Regions from separate parts of the Pseudomonas sp. TE3786 genome, predicted to be linked through region 2. Evidence: predicted binding sites of a transcription regulator. Region 2 holds the regulator's gene; each other region holds the start of a gene.
The links. The regulator sigma-54, encoded in region 2, starts transcription at its own class of promoters, with help from an activator protein. The targets are predictions, from matches to a motif close to ANTGGCATNNANNTTGCTNT.
Positions count from the first base shown of each region.

Region 1 (5,014 bases), on a different contig from region 2:
CGGTAAAGAAGTGGCGATGGGCACCAGCCTGCCGGCCAACGTCGATAGCGTGACCCTGGGTGTGAATGGCGGCGAGATGCTGCTCAACCTTGCGGGCCTCGGCAGCATCGGCATTTCCAAAGTTCAAGTGATAGGTCAATAACTGCCGGCAGCCCGGCGTTCAGGAGCATCCCATGTCGTTCAATATCGGACTTAGCGGTATCAAGGCCGCCTCCAGTGACCTGAATATCACTGGTAACAACATCGCCAACGCCGGCACCGTGGGCTTCAAACAGTCCCGTGCCGAATTCCAGGACCTGTATTCCTCGTCCATGATGGGCGCCAGCAGCAACGCCATCGGTAGTGGCGTGTTGCTGGGCAACGTGGCCCAACTGTTCAACCAGGGCACCATCGATTACACCGAAAACGCCCTGGACATGGGGATCAACGGCAACGGCTTTTTCGTCACCAGCAACAACGGTTCGATCAGCTACACCCGTGCCGGTTACTTCGGTACCGACAAGTCCGGCTATGTCGTCGACAACAACGGTTATCGCCTGCAGGGTTATTCGGTAGACGGCAACGGTCAGCTGCAAAATGGCGTGGTAGGTGATCTGAGCATTCAGACCTCCAACCAGGCGCCGAAGGCCACCACCGCCATTTCCCAGAGCTTCAACCTGAACTCCAGCAGCAAGGCGCCGACCACCACGCCATTCGACCCGAGCGATCCCACCAGCTACACCTCGTCGACGTCGGTGAATATTTACGACGCCCAGGGCAACGCCCATGTGATGACTCAGTACTTCGTGAACAATGCCGACCCGGCTGCAACACCGCCGGTGGCGAACAACTGGACCATGAATGTGCTGATCGACGGGCGTAACCCGCTCGACCCGACCGCCACCACGCCGCTGAGCGCGACCATTCCGTTCGACGGTTCCGGGCAGCTGGATCTGGCCAATATCACCGCCAACACCCCGGGCCTTTCCTACGCCAACAACCAGCTGAGTATCGATGGCTGGGTACCGGCTCAGTCGGATGGCGCGACACCGGCCACCTGGTCGTCCAATGGCGCTACCGCGGCGGCGAATATCTCCTTCGATATCCGCGGCTCCACGCAGTTCTCCAGCACCTTCGCGGTCAACGCCGTGACCCAGGACGGTTACACCACCGGCCAGCTGGCGGGCCTGGAAATCGACGACACCGGGCAGATGTTCGCCCGCTACACCAACGGTCAGTCGAAGATTCAGGGGCAGGTGATTCTGGCCAACTTCGCCAACGTGCAGGGTCTGACCCCAGTGGGTAAAACCTCCTGGGTGCAATCCGCTGATTCCGGTGAGCCGGTAATCGGTACTCCGCGTGCCGGCACCCTCGGTTCGTTGACGGCGGGTGCGTTGGAATCTTCCAACGTGGATATCTCCACCGAGCTGGTCGACCTGATCGTGGCGCAGCGTAACTATCAGGCCAACGCCAAAACCATCGAGACCGAAAACGCGGTGACGCAAACCATCATCAACCTGCGTTAACTCTTTGGCGCCGGCGCTTGCCGCTGGCGGCAAACCGTCGCCGCAGACCTGCAAGGGGCTTCTTTGGAAGCCCTTTGTTGTTTATAAAATTCCTTTCTTATCAATGGTGTACAGAAAATATTCGGGATTGGCACGATGCCTGCTTTGTAGCTTGCATAGAGCCGCAGGCCGCCAGCGTTTGGCAGGGCCCAATCTCGGAGAAATACCATGGATAAAATGCTGTACGTCGCCATGACAGGGGCTAGCCAGAACACTCTGGCCCAACGCGCCCATGCCAACAATTTGGCGAACATCTCTACCAACGGTTTTCGCCGTGACTTCGAACAAGCGCGTTCCATGCAGGTGTTCGGCGACAGCTTTCCCTCGCGCGTTTACGCCATGAGCGAGCGCCCGGGTACCGACTTCACTCCCGGCACCCTGCAGGACACCGGCAACCCCATGGATGTGGCCATCAGTGGCCAGGGCTGGATGGCCGTGCAAGCCGCCGATGGCAGCGAAGCCTATGTGCGGACCGCCAGCCTGAAGATCGATGCTCTTGGCCAGTTGCGCACCGGCAGCGGTTTGCCGGTATTGGGCAATGGCGGGCCGATTGCCGTGCCGCCGGAGCAGAAGGTGGAGATCGGCGAAGACGGCACCATCACCATTCGTGCCCTCGGCGAAGCGCCGAACGTGCTGGCCGAGGTTGACCGCATCAAGCTGGTCAACCCCGACCTCAAGCAAATGGAGAAGGGCCTCGACGGCATGATCCATTTCAAGGGCAACACGCCGCCGCTGGCGGATAACAACGTCAAGCTGACCTCCGGTTTCGTCGAGACCAGCAACGTCAACGCGGTGGAGGAGATGACCTCGATCCTCTCACTGTCCCGCCAGTTCGAACTGCAAGTGAAGATGATGCGAACGGCCGAAGACGACGCCACGTCCCTGGCTCGTGTTTTGCAACTTAGCTAATTATCAGTACGTGGTGCCGTGAAACCGGCACCCGAGGAGAACATTCATGCTTCCGGCTCTGTGGGTCAGTAAAACCGGTTTGTCCGCCCAGGACATGAACCTGACGACCATTTCCAACAACCTGGCCAACGTGTCCACCACCGGTTTCAAACGCGACCGGGCGGAATTCCAGGACTTGCTCTACCAAATCCGCCGTCAGCCGGGTGCCCAGAGCACCCAGGACAGCCAACTGCCGTCCGGCCTGCAATTGGGTACCGGTGTGCGCATTGTCGGCACGCAGAAGATGTTTACCGCCGGTAGCCTGCAAACCACCGAGCAGCCGCTGGACATGGCGGTCAACGGCCGCGGTTTCTTCCAGATCCTGCAGCCCGACGGCACCATTGCCTATACCCGTGACGGTAGCTTCCACCTGAACTCCGACGGCCAAGTGGTGACCTCCAACGGTTTCCCCCTGGAGCCAGCCATCGTGCTGCCCAACGAAGTGCGCACCTTCACTGTTGGTGAAGACGGTACCGCTTCGGTGACCACCTCCGGCAATCCCACGCCGCAGATCGTCGGCAATATCCAGACCGCGGACTTCATCAACCCGGGCGGCCTGGAAGCAATCGGCAACAACCTGTTCCTGGAGACCGCTTCCAGTGGTGCGCCGCAAGTGGGTACTCCTGGCCTGACCGGCCTCGGCACCATCGAGCAGAACACCCTGGAAAACTCCAACGTCAGCGTGGTGGAAGAGATGGTCAACATGATCACCACCCAGCGCGCCTACGAGATGAACTCCAAGGTGATCTCCACCGCGGACCAGATGCTGTCGTTTATCACCCAGAATCTTTAATCGCTGACGGGATTTGGCCACAGCCCGTTTAGCCCGCCATAAGGAGCTGGTAGGCAGAGGGTGGCACGATCCGGTTTGGCACTGCTTTAGCAAAGAATTACGTGAGGTACTCGTTATGAAACGGCTTGTTCTACTTCCCCTGCTTGGCCTCGCTGCTCTGAGCGGCTGCGTTGCGCCTCCGCCCAAGCCGAACGACCCTTACTACGCGCCAGTGCTGCCGCGCACCCCGCTGCCGGCGGCGCAGAACAACGGCTCGATCTACCAGACCGGTTTCGAAAACAACCTGTATGGCGACCGCAAGGCCTACCGTGTCGGTGACATCATCACCATCACCCTTAACGAGCGCACCTCGGCGAGCAAAAACGCCAACTCGGATATTGCCAAGGACAGCAAAACCTCTCTGGGCCTCACCTCGCTGTTTGGCGGCAGTGTATCGGTGGACAACCCCGACATCGGTGCCAACCCCATCAATGCCGGCAAGCTCAGCCTGGAGGCCGCCTATGGCGGCTCCCGTGACGCCTCCGGCAAAAGCACGGCAGCGCAGAGCAACAGCCTGACCGGTTCGGTCACCGTGACCATTGCCGAGGTGCTGCCCAACGGCATTCTGGCGGTCCGTGGCGAGAAGTGGATGACCCTTAACACCGGTGACGAACTGGTGCGCATCGCCGGCCTGGTGCGGGCCGATGACATCGCCACCGACAACACCGTGTCGTCCGCCCGCGTCGCCGATGCACGCATTACTTATTCGGGAACCGGCGCCTTTGCCGATGCCAACCAGCCGGGTTGGTTCGACCGCTTCTTTATCAGCCCGCTGTTCCCTTTCTGAGTGCCGGTCATGATCAAACGACTGCTTACCGCCTGTTGTCTCCTGCTCGCCGCTTCGGCGGTGCAGGCTGAGCGGATCAAAGACCTGGTGAGCATTCAGGGCGTGCGCTCCAACCAGCTGATTGGCTACGGCCTGGTCGTAGGCCTGAGTGGCAGCGGCGACCAGACCACGCAAACGCCGTTTACTGTGCAGACCTTCAACAACATGCTGGCCCAGTTCGGCATCAAGGTGCCTACCGGCGGCAACGTGCAGCTGAAAAACGTTGCAGCGGTGTCGATCCATGCCGACCTGCCGGCGTTCGCCAAGCCCGGGCAGACCATTGACGTCACCATCTCCTCGATTGGTAACGCCAAAAGCCTGCGCGGCGGCAGTCTGCTGATGACCCCATTGAAAGGTATCGACGGCAACGTCTACGCCATCGCCCAGGGCAACCTGGTGGTGGGCGGCTTTGATGCCGAGGGCGGTGACGGTTCGAAAATTACCGTCAATGTGCCGTCCGCCGGCCGGATACCCAGCGGTGCCACCGTTGAGCGGCCGGTGCCGAGCGGTTTCGATCAGGGCAACACCCTGACGCTGAATCTCAATCGCCCGGACTTCACCACCGCCAAGCATATGGTCGACCAGATCAACGAACTGCTCGGCCCAGCCGTGGCCCAGGCCATCGACGGCGGCTCGATCCGCGTCAGCGCGCCGCTGGATCCCAATCAGCGGGTGGACTACCTGTCGATTCTGGAAAATCTCGAAGTGGACGCCGGCCAGGCGGTGGCGAAAGTCATCATCAACTCGCGCACCGGCACCATCGTCATTGGCCAGAACGTCAAAGTGCAGCCAGCCGCCGTGACCCACGGCAGCCTGACCGTGACCATCACCGAAGACCCCATCGTCAGCCAGCCCGGTGCCTTC
Region 1 is NZ_JBSRZF010000005.1:40,545-45,558, forward strand. It holds gene ACVW0Y_RS07650 (flagellar hook assembly protein FlgD) at 1-142, shown strand, start outside; gene flgE (flagellar hook protein FlgE) at 174-1,505, shown strand; gene ACVW0Y_RS07660 (flagellar basal body rod protein FlgF) at 1,713-2,453, shown strand; gene flgG (flagellar basal-body rod protein FlgG) at 2,500-3,285, shown strand; gene flgH (flagellar basal body L-ring protein FlgH) at 3,401-4,111, shown strand; gene ACVW0Y_RS07675 (flagellar basal body P-ring protein FlgI) at 4,121-5,014, shown strand, end outside.
Region 1: a site for sigma-54 is predicted at 1,632-1,651, ahead of ACVW0Y_RS07660 (flagellar basal body rod protein FlgF). Genes of this name have one in related genera too.

Region 2 (5,014 bases):
ACCGGCATGCCACGCTTGAATCCGAACGACTCGACCAGAAACGCCGTGCCCGGCTCGGGCTTGTTCAGCAGGCGCAGCTTGAGGGTATCGCGCAGCTGATAGAGGTTCAGGTGGGTGGTGTCGATCTTCAGGTCAGCCAGATCGGTGATCGGGCTGAGCAGCAGGCTTTCGTCGTGGATGGCTTCGGCCAGCGAGCGCTCGTCGGTGGTCAGCGGGTGCCGGCGACGGGTTTCGGAAAAGCGCTTGAGCAGGGTTTCGTCGTCGGCATCCAGATACAGCACATCGCACTGGATATGCCGGGCGCGCACTTCGGCGAGCAGTTCGGGAAAACGCTTGAGCTGGCTGGGCAGGTTGCGTGCGTCGATGGACACCGCAACCAGCGGTTGCACCAGCTCGGTGTGCAACAAGGAGCGTTCGGCCAGCTCAGGCAACAGCCCGGCGGGCAGGTTATCGATGCAGTAGAAACCGTTGTCTTCGAGCACATCGAGCGCTGTGCTCTTGCCTGAACCGGACCGGCCACTGACGATGATCAAACGCATGCACAGTCACCCGTTCGCCTAGCGGCCGTTTTGTACGTCTACGACAACCTGATACAGACGTTCGCTGGTGGGGGCGTGGCGCAGTTGTTCGCGGACATCGCTGCGGTCGAGCATGCTGGCGATCTGGCGCAACAGTTCCAAGTGTTCATCGGTGGCAGCTTCGGGGACCAGCAGCACGAACAGCAGGTCGACCGGGGCACCGTCGATGGCGTCGAAGTCGACGGCGGAATCGAGGCGCAGCAGGGCGCTGATCGGAGCGGTGCAACCTGGCAGGCGGCAATGGGGGATGGCGATGCCATTGCCAAAGCCGGTGGAGCCTAGTTTTTCACGGGCCACCAGGCTTTCGAAAATGTCTTGTCCATCCAGATCGGGCAGTTCGCGGGCGACCAGGTTGGCGATTTGTTCGAGTACACGCTTTTTGCTGCCACCCGGCACGCCCACAAGGGAGCGGCCGGGGGTCAGGATATTTTCAAGTCGAATCATGGGTTGGGGTGGTGTCAGCGAACTGTGGCGCCTTGCAGGCGACCCAGCTGCTTTTCCTTATGTTTGATAAGTTGGCGGTCGAGTTTGTCGGTGAGTAGATCGATAGCTGCGTACATGTCGTCATGTTCGGCGTTGGCGACCACTTCGCCCCCGGCGATGTGCAAAGTCGCTTCGATTTTCTGTTTGAGCTTCTCGACCTCCATGGTCACTTGCACGTTGGTGATCTTGTCGAAGTGGCGTTCTAATCGACTGAGTTTTTCGTCGATGTAGTCGCGTAGGGCGTCGGTCACATCCAGCTGATGTCCACTGATGTTGACTTGCATACCGCTTTCTCCTTATTGCCGTGTGTAAGAGACAAGCTAACGGGCTTGTCGCCGGAACACTTTGGCCTTGGATCAGTGTAGCCGTCTTGCCAGAGCAGGGTTCGCAGCAGGTGCCGGGTCGAACCCTGAATAACGTTTACATCAGTCGCTTACGTTCACTGGAGGGCGCTATCCCGAGGGATTCGCGGTATTTGGCGACTGTGCGACGGGCTACCTGAATGCCCTGTGCCTCCAGTAAACCAGCGATCTTGCTGTCACTCAACGGCTTTTTCGCATTTTCCGCTGCAACCAGTTTTTTGATGATTGCGCGTATCGCTGTGGACGAGCATTCGCCGCCTTCGGAGGTACTGACGTGGCTGGAGAAGAAGTACTTCAGCTCGTAAATACCGCGCGGGGTATGCATGAATTTCTGCGTGGTGACGCGGGAAATGGTCGATTCGTGCATGCCCACCGCTTCGGCGATGTCATGCAGAACCAGAGGCTTCATGGCCTCGTCGCCGTAATCGAGAAAACCGCGCTGGTGCTCGACGATCTGGCTGGCGACTTTCATCAGCGTTTCGTTGCGGCTCTGCAGGCTCTTGATAAACCAGCGCGCCTCTTGCAGCTGATTGCGCATAAAGGTGTTGTCGGCGCTGGAGTCGGCACGCCGCACGAAGCCGGCGTATTGCGGGTTGACCCGCAGGCGCGGCATGGCTTCCTGGTTCAGCTCCACCAGCCAGCGATCGTTGTGCTTGCGCACGATCACATCGGGCACCACATATTCCGGCTCACTGGCTTCGATCTGCGAACCCGGGCGCGGGTTGAGGCTTTGAATCAGTTCGATGACCTGACGCAGCTCATCTTCCTTGAGCTTCATGCGGCGCATCAGTTGGCTGTAATCGCGGCCGCCCAGCAGGTCGAGGTAATCACCGGCCAGACGCTGCGCTTCGGCCAGCCACGGGGTTTTTGCCGGCAGCTGACGCAGTTGCAACAGCAGGCATTCGCGCAGGTCGCGGGCACCAATGCCGGAGGGTTCGAATTGTTGAATGCGGTGCAGCACGGCTTCGACTTCGTCGAGCTCGATATCCAGCTCAGGGTCGAAAGCGTCCAGCACTTCTTCGAGGGTTTCTTCCAGATAGCCCTGGTCGTTGATGCAGTCGATCAGGGTGACGGCAATCAGCCGGTCCTTGTCGGACATCGGTGCCAGGTTGAGCTGCCAGAGCATGTGGCTTTGCAGGCTTTCGCCAGCCGAGGTGCGGGTGGTGAAGTCCCACTCGTCATCGTCGTTGGAGGGTAGGCTGCTGGCGCTGGTCTGGTAGATGTCTTCCCAGGCGGTGTCGACGGGAAGCTCATTGGGAATGCGTTCGTTCCATTCACCTTCCTCCAGGTTGTCGACGGTGGGTGCCGAAGTTTCCTGGTAGCTGGTGTCTTGGTAGGACTCTTCGTTGTTCGGCGCGGGGGGGGCGCTTTCGGCACCATCGGCCAACGGGTCGCTATTGTCGAAGTCCTCGCCTTCTTCCTGGCGTTCGAGCATGGGATTGGACTCCAGTGCCTCTTGGATCTCTTGCTGCAGATCCAGGGTGGACAGTTGGAGTAAGCGGATGGCTTGTTGCAGCTGCGGTGTCATCGTCAGCTGCTGGCCCATTTTTAGGACTAGCGATGGTTTCATGGAGGGGGCTTAAGACCTTATTCGCCGGCGCATACGCGCTTTCCACAACGAGGGCGCCGAGACGCCACCAGGAAGCAAATTATATGCCTATGTTTGAGGTGTTTGCCTAGTCCTCAATCGAAGTCTGTAGGGCGTGTCTTTTTTACTGTACAGACACGCGCTACAGGGAGGCTTTACAGGCGGAACTCGTGGCCCAGATAAACCTCTTTCACCAGCTGGTTGGCCAGGATGGTTTGCGCGTCGCCTTCGGCAATCAGCTGGCCGTCGTTGACGATATAGGCGGTCTCGCAGATATCCAGCGTTTCACGCACGTTGTGATCGGTGATCAGCACGCCTATGCCTTTGGCCTTGAGGTGGTGAATGATCTGTTTGATATCGCCAACGGAGATCGGGTCGACGCCGGCGAAGGGTTCATCCAGCAGGATGAATTTCGGTGCTGTGGCCAGGGCGCGGGCGATTTCCACCCGGCGGCGTTCGCCACCGGACAGGCTCATGCCGAGGTTGTCGCGGATATGGCTGATGTGGAATTCCTGCAGCAGGCTTTCCAGTTCCTTGCGACGCCCGGCGCTGTCGAGTTCCTTGCGGGTTTCCAGGATCGCCATGATGTTGTCGGCCACCGACAGCTTGCGGAAGATCGAGGCTTCCTGCGGCAGATAGCCGATACCGGCGCGTGCGCGGCCGTGCATGGGCAGGTGGGTGACGTCCTGTTGGTCGATCAGCACGCGGCCCTGGTCGGCATTCACCAGGCCGACGATCATATAGAAGCAGGTGGTCTTGCCGGCACCGTTGGGGCCCAGCAGGCCAACGATCTGGCCGCTTTCGATGGATACGCTGACATCACGAACCACCTGGCGGCCCTTGTAGGCTTTGGCCAGGTGCTGGGCTTTGAGAATCGCCATTACTGCGCCTGCTGATTGGCTGGTGGGGCGCCAGCGGGTTTGTTCTTCGGCTGGATGACCATGTCGATGCGTGGGCGCGGGCTGGTCACGTTGGTGCCATTGGCGCGGCCGGCGTTGACGATCTGGCGCTGGGTGTCATAGACGATCTTCTCGCCTTCGAAGGTGTTGCCTTCCTGAATCACCTTGGCCTGGTCGATCAGCACAATGCGGTCTTTGGCGGCGAAGTACTGGATGGTCAGGCCGTAAGCCTTGACGATCTCTTTATCCACAGCCGGTTTCTGTTCGTAGTAGGCCGGGGTGCCCACTGCGGTGAAGACGTCGATATCACCGCTTGGGGTTTGCGTGATGGTCACCGTGTGGCCGGTGATTTTCATGCTGCCCTGGGTGATCACCACGTCGCCGCGGTATACCGCCACGCCCTGTTTGTCATCGAGTTCGGCGCTGTCGGCCTGCACTCGAATCGGTTGCTCACGGTCGGTGGGCAGGGCCCAGGCGCTGGAGCTGGCAATCGCCGCGCCCAGGCTGAGCAGCAGGGACAGGGTGTGAAGGGAAAATTGGTTAACGAACCTCATGCTGGCCTCTTACGTTGGACAGCAGGAGCACCCGGCTGTCTTTCAAATACGCTTTCATTCCATTAGCCGTGGTCACTCCATTGGCGGCCTCGATTCTAACGGCTTGCTGGGTCTGCGCAAATTCCTTGTCCGGGAACACGGTCATGCGACTGCTGGTGATGATGGTGGGGCGGTTTTTTTCGTCGGTGCGGGCAATGCGCACATTGTCGATCAGCTCGACCTCGGTGCCGCCTGGCGCTACTTCGCCGCGCTCGCTCTGCACATGCCAGGGCAGCGGTGAGGCTTCGCGGTACAGCAGCAGGTCGGGCTTGGTGATCAGGCTCTTGTCGCTTTCTTTCAAGTGCTCGACTTTGTCGCTGGTCATTTCGTAGTGCAGCGAGCCGTCGACCTGGTACTCCACGCTTTTCGCGTTGATGACGTAGAAGTCCACGGCGTTGTCGGCACTGGCCTGGGGCTTCTGCTCAAGCAGGCTCTCTGGGTTCAGGTTCCAATAGCCGAGGGCGGCGACAAGCAGCGCCGCCAGGCCGAACGATAAGGTGAGAAGCAGTTT
Region 2 is NZ_JBSRZF010000012.1:141,682-146,695, forward strand. It holds gene rapZ (RNase adapter RapZ) at 1-539, opposite strand, end outside; gene ptsN (PTS IIA-like nitrogen regulatory protein PtsN) at 558-1,022, opposite strand; gene hpf (ribosome hibernation-promoting factor, HPF/YfiA family) at 1,037-1,345, opposite strand; gene ACVW0Y_RS14830 (RNA polymerase factor sigma-54) at 1,482-2,993, opposite strand; gene lptB (LPS export ABC transporter ATP-binding protein) at 3,167-3,892, opposite strand; gene lptA (lipopolysaccharide transport periplasmic protein LptA) at 3,892-4,464, opposite strand; gene lptC (LPS export ABC transporter periplasmic protein LptC) at 4,451-5,014, opposite strand, start outside.

Region 3 (5,014 bases), on a different contig from region 2:
GCGGCAAGGTATTGCCGCTGGAGTCTTTGCCGTCCCACATAAAGGTGATCTGGCCGGTGGCTTGTTGCCCCAGATTGACCCGCGCCACCTGCGCACCCGTGCTGTCGAGCACGTTGACGTACAGGTTGTCGGTGCCACTGGTGAGGGCAATGCTGCCTTTGAAGGTTTCGCTGGTATCCACCACCGCGGTGTCGGACGACAGAATCACCTTGCGACCCACCAGCGACGAGGCCTGCAGCGCCTGCGAAGACTGGGTGCTGGAGAGAATGCTCTCCACGCTGGTGTTGAGATTGTCGAGACTTTCCACTTGGGTGAACTGGGCCAGTTGCGCCACGAATTCACTGTTGGTTTGTGGGTCCAGTGGGTTCTGGTTGTTCATTTGTGCAACCAACAATTGCAGGAACTGATCCTTGCCCAGGGACTTGTCCGTGCTGGTTGTGTCCTTGACGGCATACTGGTCCAGTATCGAACTCTGGGTGCTTACGCTATCGACGGCCATTTCTTTCCCCTACGTTCGGCTTACTGACCCAGGGTCAGAACCTTGGTCATCATTTGTTTGGCGGTATTCATCATTTCGGTGTTGGTCTGGAACGCGCGGCTGGCGGAAATCATGTCAGCCATCTCTTCCACCACATTGACGTTCGGGTAGTAGACGTAACCGTCCTTGTCCGCCGCCGGGTGATTGGGTTCGTAGCGCGGGGTCAGACTGCTCTGGTCTTCCACCACACCCATCACCTGTACGCCACGACCGGAGTTGTCCTGATCGGCAAACAGCGAACCACGGTCGCCGTTCTGCTGGGCTTGCTGGTCGGTGAACATGGTGGCGAACACCGGGTGACGGGCGCGGTAGGTCTTGTCGACGCTGGACGACACGGTCTCGGCGTTGGCGATGTTGCTGGAGATGGTGTTCAGGCGGGTGGTCTGAGCACTCATACCGGTACCGGCGATATTGAAGACACTGGAAAGGGACATGACGTTGGTCTCCGTTATTCGCCGCGAATCGCAGCAACAAGGCCTTTGAATTTGGCGTTCAGCAGAGTGAAGCTGGCTTGGAAATTCACCGCGTTCTCTGCGTAATTGGATTGCTCGATCTGCTCATCGACGGTGTTCTGGTCAATCGATGGCTGCGTCGGCACGCGGTAGTTCATGCCTGCGGTGCCGGCATCCAGCCCTTCAGCAGCAATATGGCTGGTGTTGGTGGTGGCCAGCGAGAAGGAACCGTTCTTGCTCTTGTCCGCCTGGGCGGCGAGCACCGAGGCGAAGTCCATATCACGGGCCTTGAAATTGGGGGTGTCGGCGTTGGCGAGGTTGTTGGCCAACACTTCGGCACGCTGGGAGCGAAAGCCCAATGCCTTTTCGTGAATGCCGAGTGCTGAATCGAAGCTGATGCTCATGTCTGCGAACCTTGCCAACTGGCGAACTGGTTTTCCGTGCAGAACAATTAGCAAAGCTTATGCCAACTAATTTAGCTCTTATAAATCAACTAGTTGAAAAATTATCCAGCTGATTTCAGCGCCGGACCGGCAAGGCTTTTCCGCTGCCCGGCAATGGCGACGGGGTTGCCGGTTGAGGGTTTGCCGCTTGCGGCAAATAACCAGCACTAGCGCAATGCGCCCGGCCATTGGGAGTTCCCGTCTACAAACTCAAGCGAAAAATGCCATAGGTGCGAGTGATTTCCCCTACTGAGTGAGCAAGGTCCACGCCGAACAATCGACACCCCTCAATACCGGCCAAAAACCTGTACTCAGTTAGGAAACATCCCATGCACCACCCAACAACACCGCGACTATCACTACTCACCCTCGCCACCCTGGCGACCCTTGCCATGGCATCCAACGCTCACGCGATGCGTAACGGTACGCAACTGATTGGCGGCCTGGTTCCGCACTGGGCCGTTGGCAATTTCAGTTGCTCCGGTACCCTGATTACACCTCGGGTGGTTTTAACCGCCGGACACTGCACGGAGGCCAATCCAACACTCGGCTTCTACCACCGCTTAACAGGACAAGTGTATTACGGCAACACAGCGAGCTATCCACAGCATCATGGCCCGTTCGGCGACGTGGGCATCGTAATGATGGATACCCGGTTCGGTGGCTCAGGCGACGTTTCGACGGCTCCTATTGCCACTTATCAGGAAGAAAAACAGGTCACCCAGGGCAGTGATAACCCGGCGACCAGTAAGACACCCTTGGTGATCTACGCAAAAGACACCCCCACCGGCAACTTCAGCACGAACGCCCGAATTGCAGACGCATATTGGGACCCGCGCCATAACGACCTCTCTGTAATTCCAGATGGCCCGCCAATGATTTATCGCTCTGCGCACACCTTCCGCGCACTGGAGCCCGAACGCATGGTGGGTACAGCTGACAACGGAAATTTCTTCAAGCCCGGGTTAGTTCAGCAACTGAGCCTCAACCTTTTAAGTGATCAAAATATCGACAAAGCGGTGATCATTGCCGCAGCAACAGACGCACTAGGTGAAAACGGCGGATCGCCTATCTTTGCCGGAGACAGTGGCGGTGGCATATTTTTTCGCATGCCCAATCAAACGCTACGGTTTTTCGGCGTTGTATCTAGCGTGTACGTCCACACTCGCGCTAGCCGTCACTGGCCGTGGGTGGTGCAAACTCTTATCGATAAGGGGCTGCGAGACGATGCAATTTCACTGAGTAAAAAAGTGCTGGGCATTGGCGACTGGGGTAGCAATGATCGCAGAGGCCAAGTGGGTCAGATTTACGTCTATGACAACCCATACACCCACAAGATTGAGTACTTCCGACTGGCGAGCGTCGATAGCTCTGGCCGTTACGGGTACTTCCCCATCAACAAAAAAGACAATGAATATTGGGAGTACCTGGGCACAACGCTGCCCGATTTCGAGCAAGCCACCACACCACTGGGGGTTTGGGGAGCGAATGATAAGCATGGCACGCTGGGCGATATCTACATCTACAACAACCCTTACTCGCGCCAAGTCGAATATTTCCGTCTTACCAACCTAGGCAGTGATGGTCGGTACTGGTACTTCCCGATTAATCAGAAGGACAACGAATACTGGAAATACCTTGGCACCGACCTCCCAACCCAGCCGGCAGACCCGCGTTTTTAAGGTATCCCGCTGAAATGCAAAACGCCCGAAGCATGGCTTCGGGCGTTTTTTTGAAAGGCTTACTTAACTTTGTAGATGATGCCAGGGCTGCATTGCACCATCTGATAGTGGTCCGGCAAGCCGTTAAGCGCTTCGGATGCGCCGAGGAACAGATAGCCCCCGGGCTTCAACGTGGCGTGAATGCGCAGCAGGATGTCCTTCTTCACCTCGGCGGAGAAGTAGATCAACACGTTGCGGCAAAACACAATGTCGAACTTCCCCAGACTGGCGTAGCTGTCCAGCAGGTTGAGCGCACGGAACTCCACGCGGGTGCGAATCGCCGGTTTAATCGCAAAACGCCCGGCACCTTTGGGGTCGAAGTAACGCTGCAAACGCTCCTGAGACAGACCGCGGCCAATGGCCAGGCTGTCGTACTCACCGGATTTACAGGCTTGCAGCATGGCGCTGGAGAGATCCGTCGCCACAATCTGCACGCCGCCCTTGAGCTGGCCCAGGTTGCTGCGCTCGAACTCATCGGTCGCCATCGACAGCGAGTAAGGCTCCTGCCCCGACGACGAGGCCGCCGACCAGATGCGCAATCGCGCGCTGGGATTGGCCTTGAGCAGCTCAGGGTAAACCCGGGTTTTCAATACTTCGAAGGGATAGGTGTCGCGAAACCACAGGGTTTCGTTGGTGGTCATGGCATCGACCACCTGCTCGCGCAAACCGCCGCGCGGCATGCCTTGCATGCGTTGCACCAGTTCGCCGAGGGTTTTGATGCTGTTCTGTTCCATCAGCTTGTTCAGCCGGCTGGAGACCAGATACTGCTTGTTGGCCCCCAACACAATGCCACAGGCCTTTTCCAGGAAAATCCGGAACTGCTCAAAATCCACGTTACCTGAAGACACTAGCGCTGCCTCACCATACATATAGGTTGCTCAAGGGCCGCAAGGCCCTCAGCCCTCATTCCGAAACATTGATGCGCTCAACCACGCGGGAAGCCAGATCGTCGGGACGGAACTTCGCGAGGAAATCGTCGGCCCCTACTTTCTTCACCATAGCCTGATTGAATACGCCCGACAGGGAAGTATGCAGGAGGATATGCAATTTCTGCATGCGCGAGTCCGCGCGAATCTCAGCCGTCAGGGTATAGCCATCCATTTCCGGCATCTCGATGTCGGAAATCAGCATGATGAATTCTTCTTCCGGACGCTTGCCCTCGTCTGCCAGCTTACGCAGGAAATCCAGGGCCTGTCGGCCATCGTTGAGGGCGGTAACTTCCACGCCCACCGACTGCAGACAGCGGGTGACCTGCTTGCGTGCCACTGACGAGTCATCAACGATCAGCACATGCTTGGTCACGGCCTTGCCTTGGGTTTCCACGTCGATCACACCCACACTGATCGCTTCGGAAATAGGCGCGACTTCGGCGAGGATTTTCTCCACGTCGATGATTTCCACCAGTTGCTGGTCCAGGTGGGTCACTGCCGTCAAGTAGTGATCGCGGCCAGTACCCTTGGGTGGCGGATGAATTTCTTCCCAGTTCATGTTGACGATGCGCTCGACCGAGCGCACCAGAAAGCCCTGAACCTTGGTGTTGTATTCGGTGATGATTACGAAGCTGCTGTCCAGATCAGTGAGCCCGGCCCGGCCGGTGGCCATCGACAGATCCAGAATAGGGATGGTGCCGCCACGAATATTGGCCACCCCGCGAACCACCGGGCTGGACTTGGGCATGATGGTGAGCTTGGGGCACTGCAGCACCTCTTTCACCTTGAACACGTTGATGCCATACAACTGCTTGCTATCAAGGCGGAATAACAACAGCTCCAGTCGGTTCTGCCCCACCAACTGCGTACGCTGGTTAACCGAGTCCATCACTCCGGCCATACCCTGCCCCTCTTTAAAGTTTTGACCACC
Region 3 is NZ_JBSRZF010000005.1:35,494-40,507, reverse strand. It holds gene ACVW0Y_RS07650 (flagellar hook assembly protein FlgD) at 1-499, opposite strand, end outside; gene flgC (flagellar basal body rod protein FlgC) at 520-972, opposite strand; gene flgB (flagellar basal body rod protein FlgB) at 987-1,394, opposite strand; gene ACVW0Y_RS07635 (trypsin-like serine protease) at 1,763-3,115, shown strand; gene cheR (protein-glutamate O-methyltransferase CheR) at 3,175-4,002, opposite strand; gene ACVW0Y_RS07625 (chemotaxis protein CheV) at 4,058-4,984, opposite strand.
Region 3: a site for sigma-54 is predicted at 1,442-1,461, ahead of flgB (flagellar basal body rod protein FlgB). Genes of this name have one in related genera too.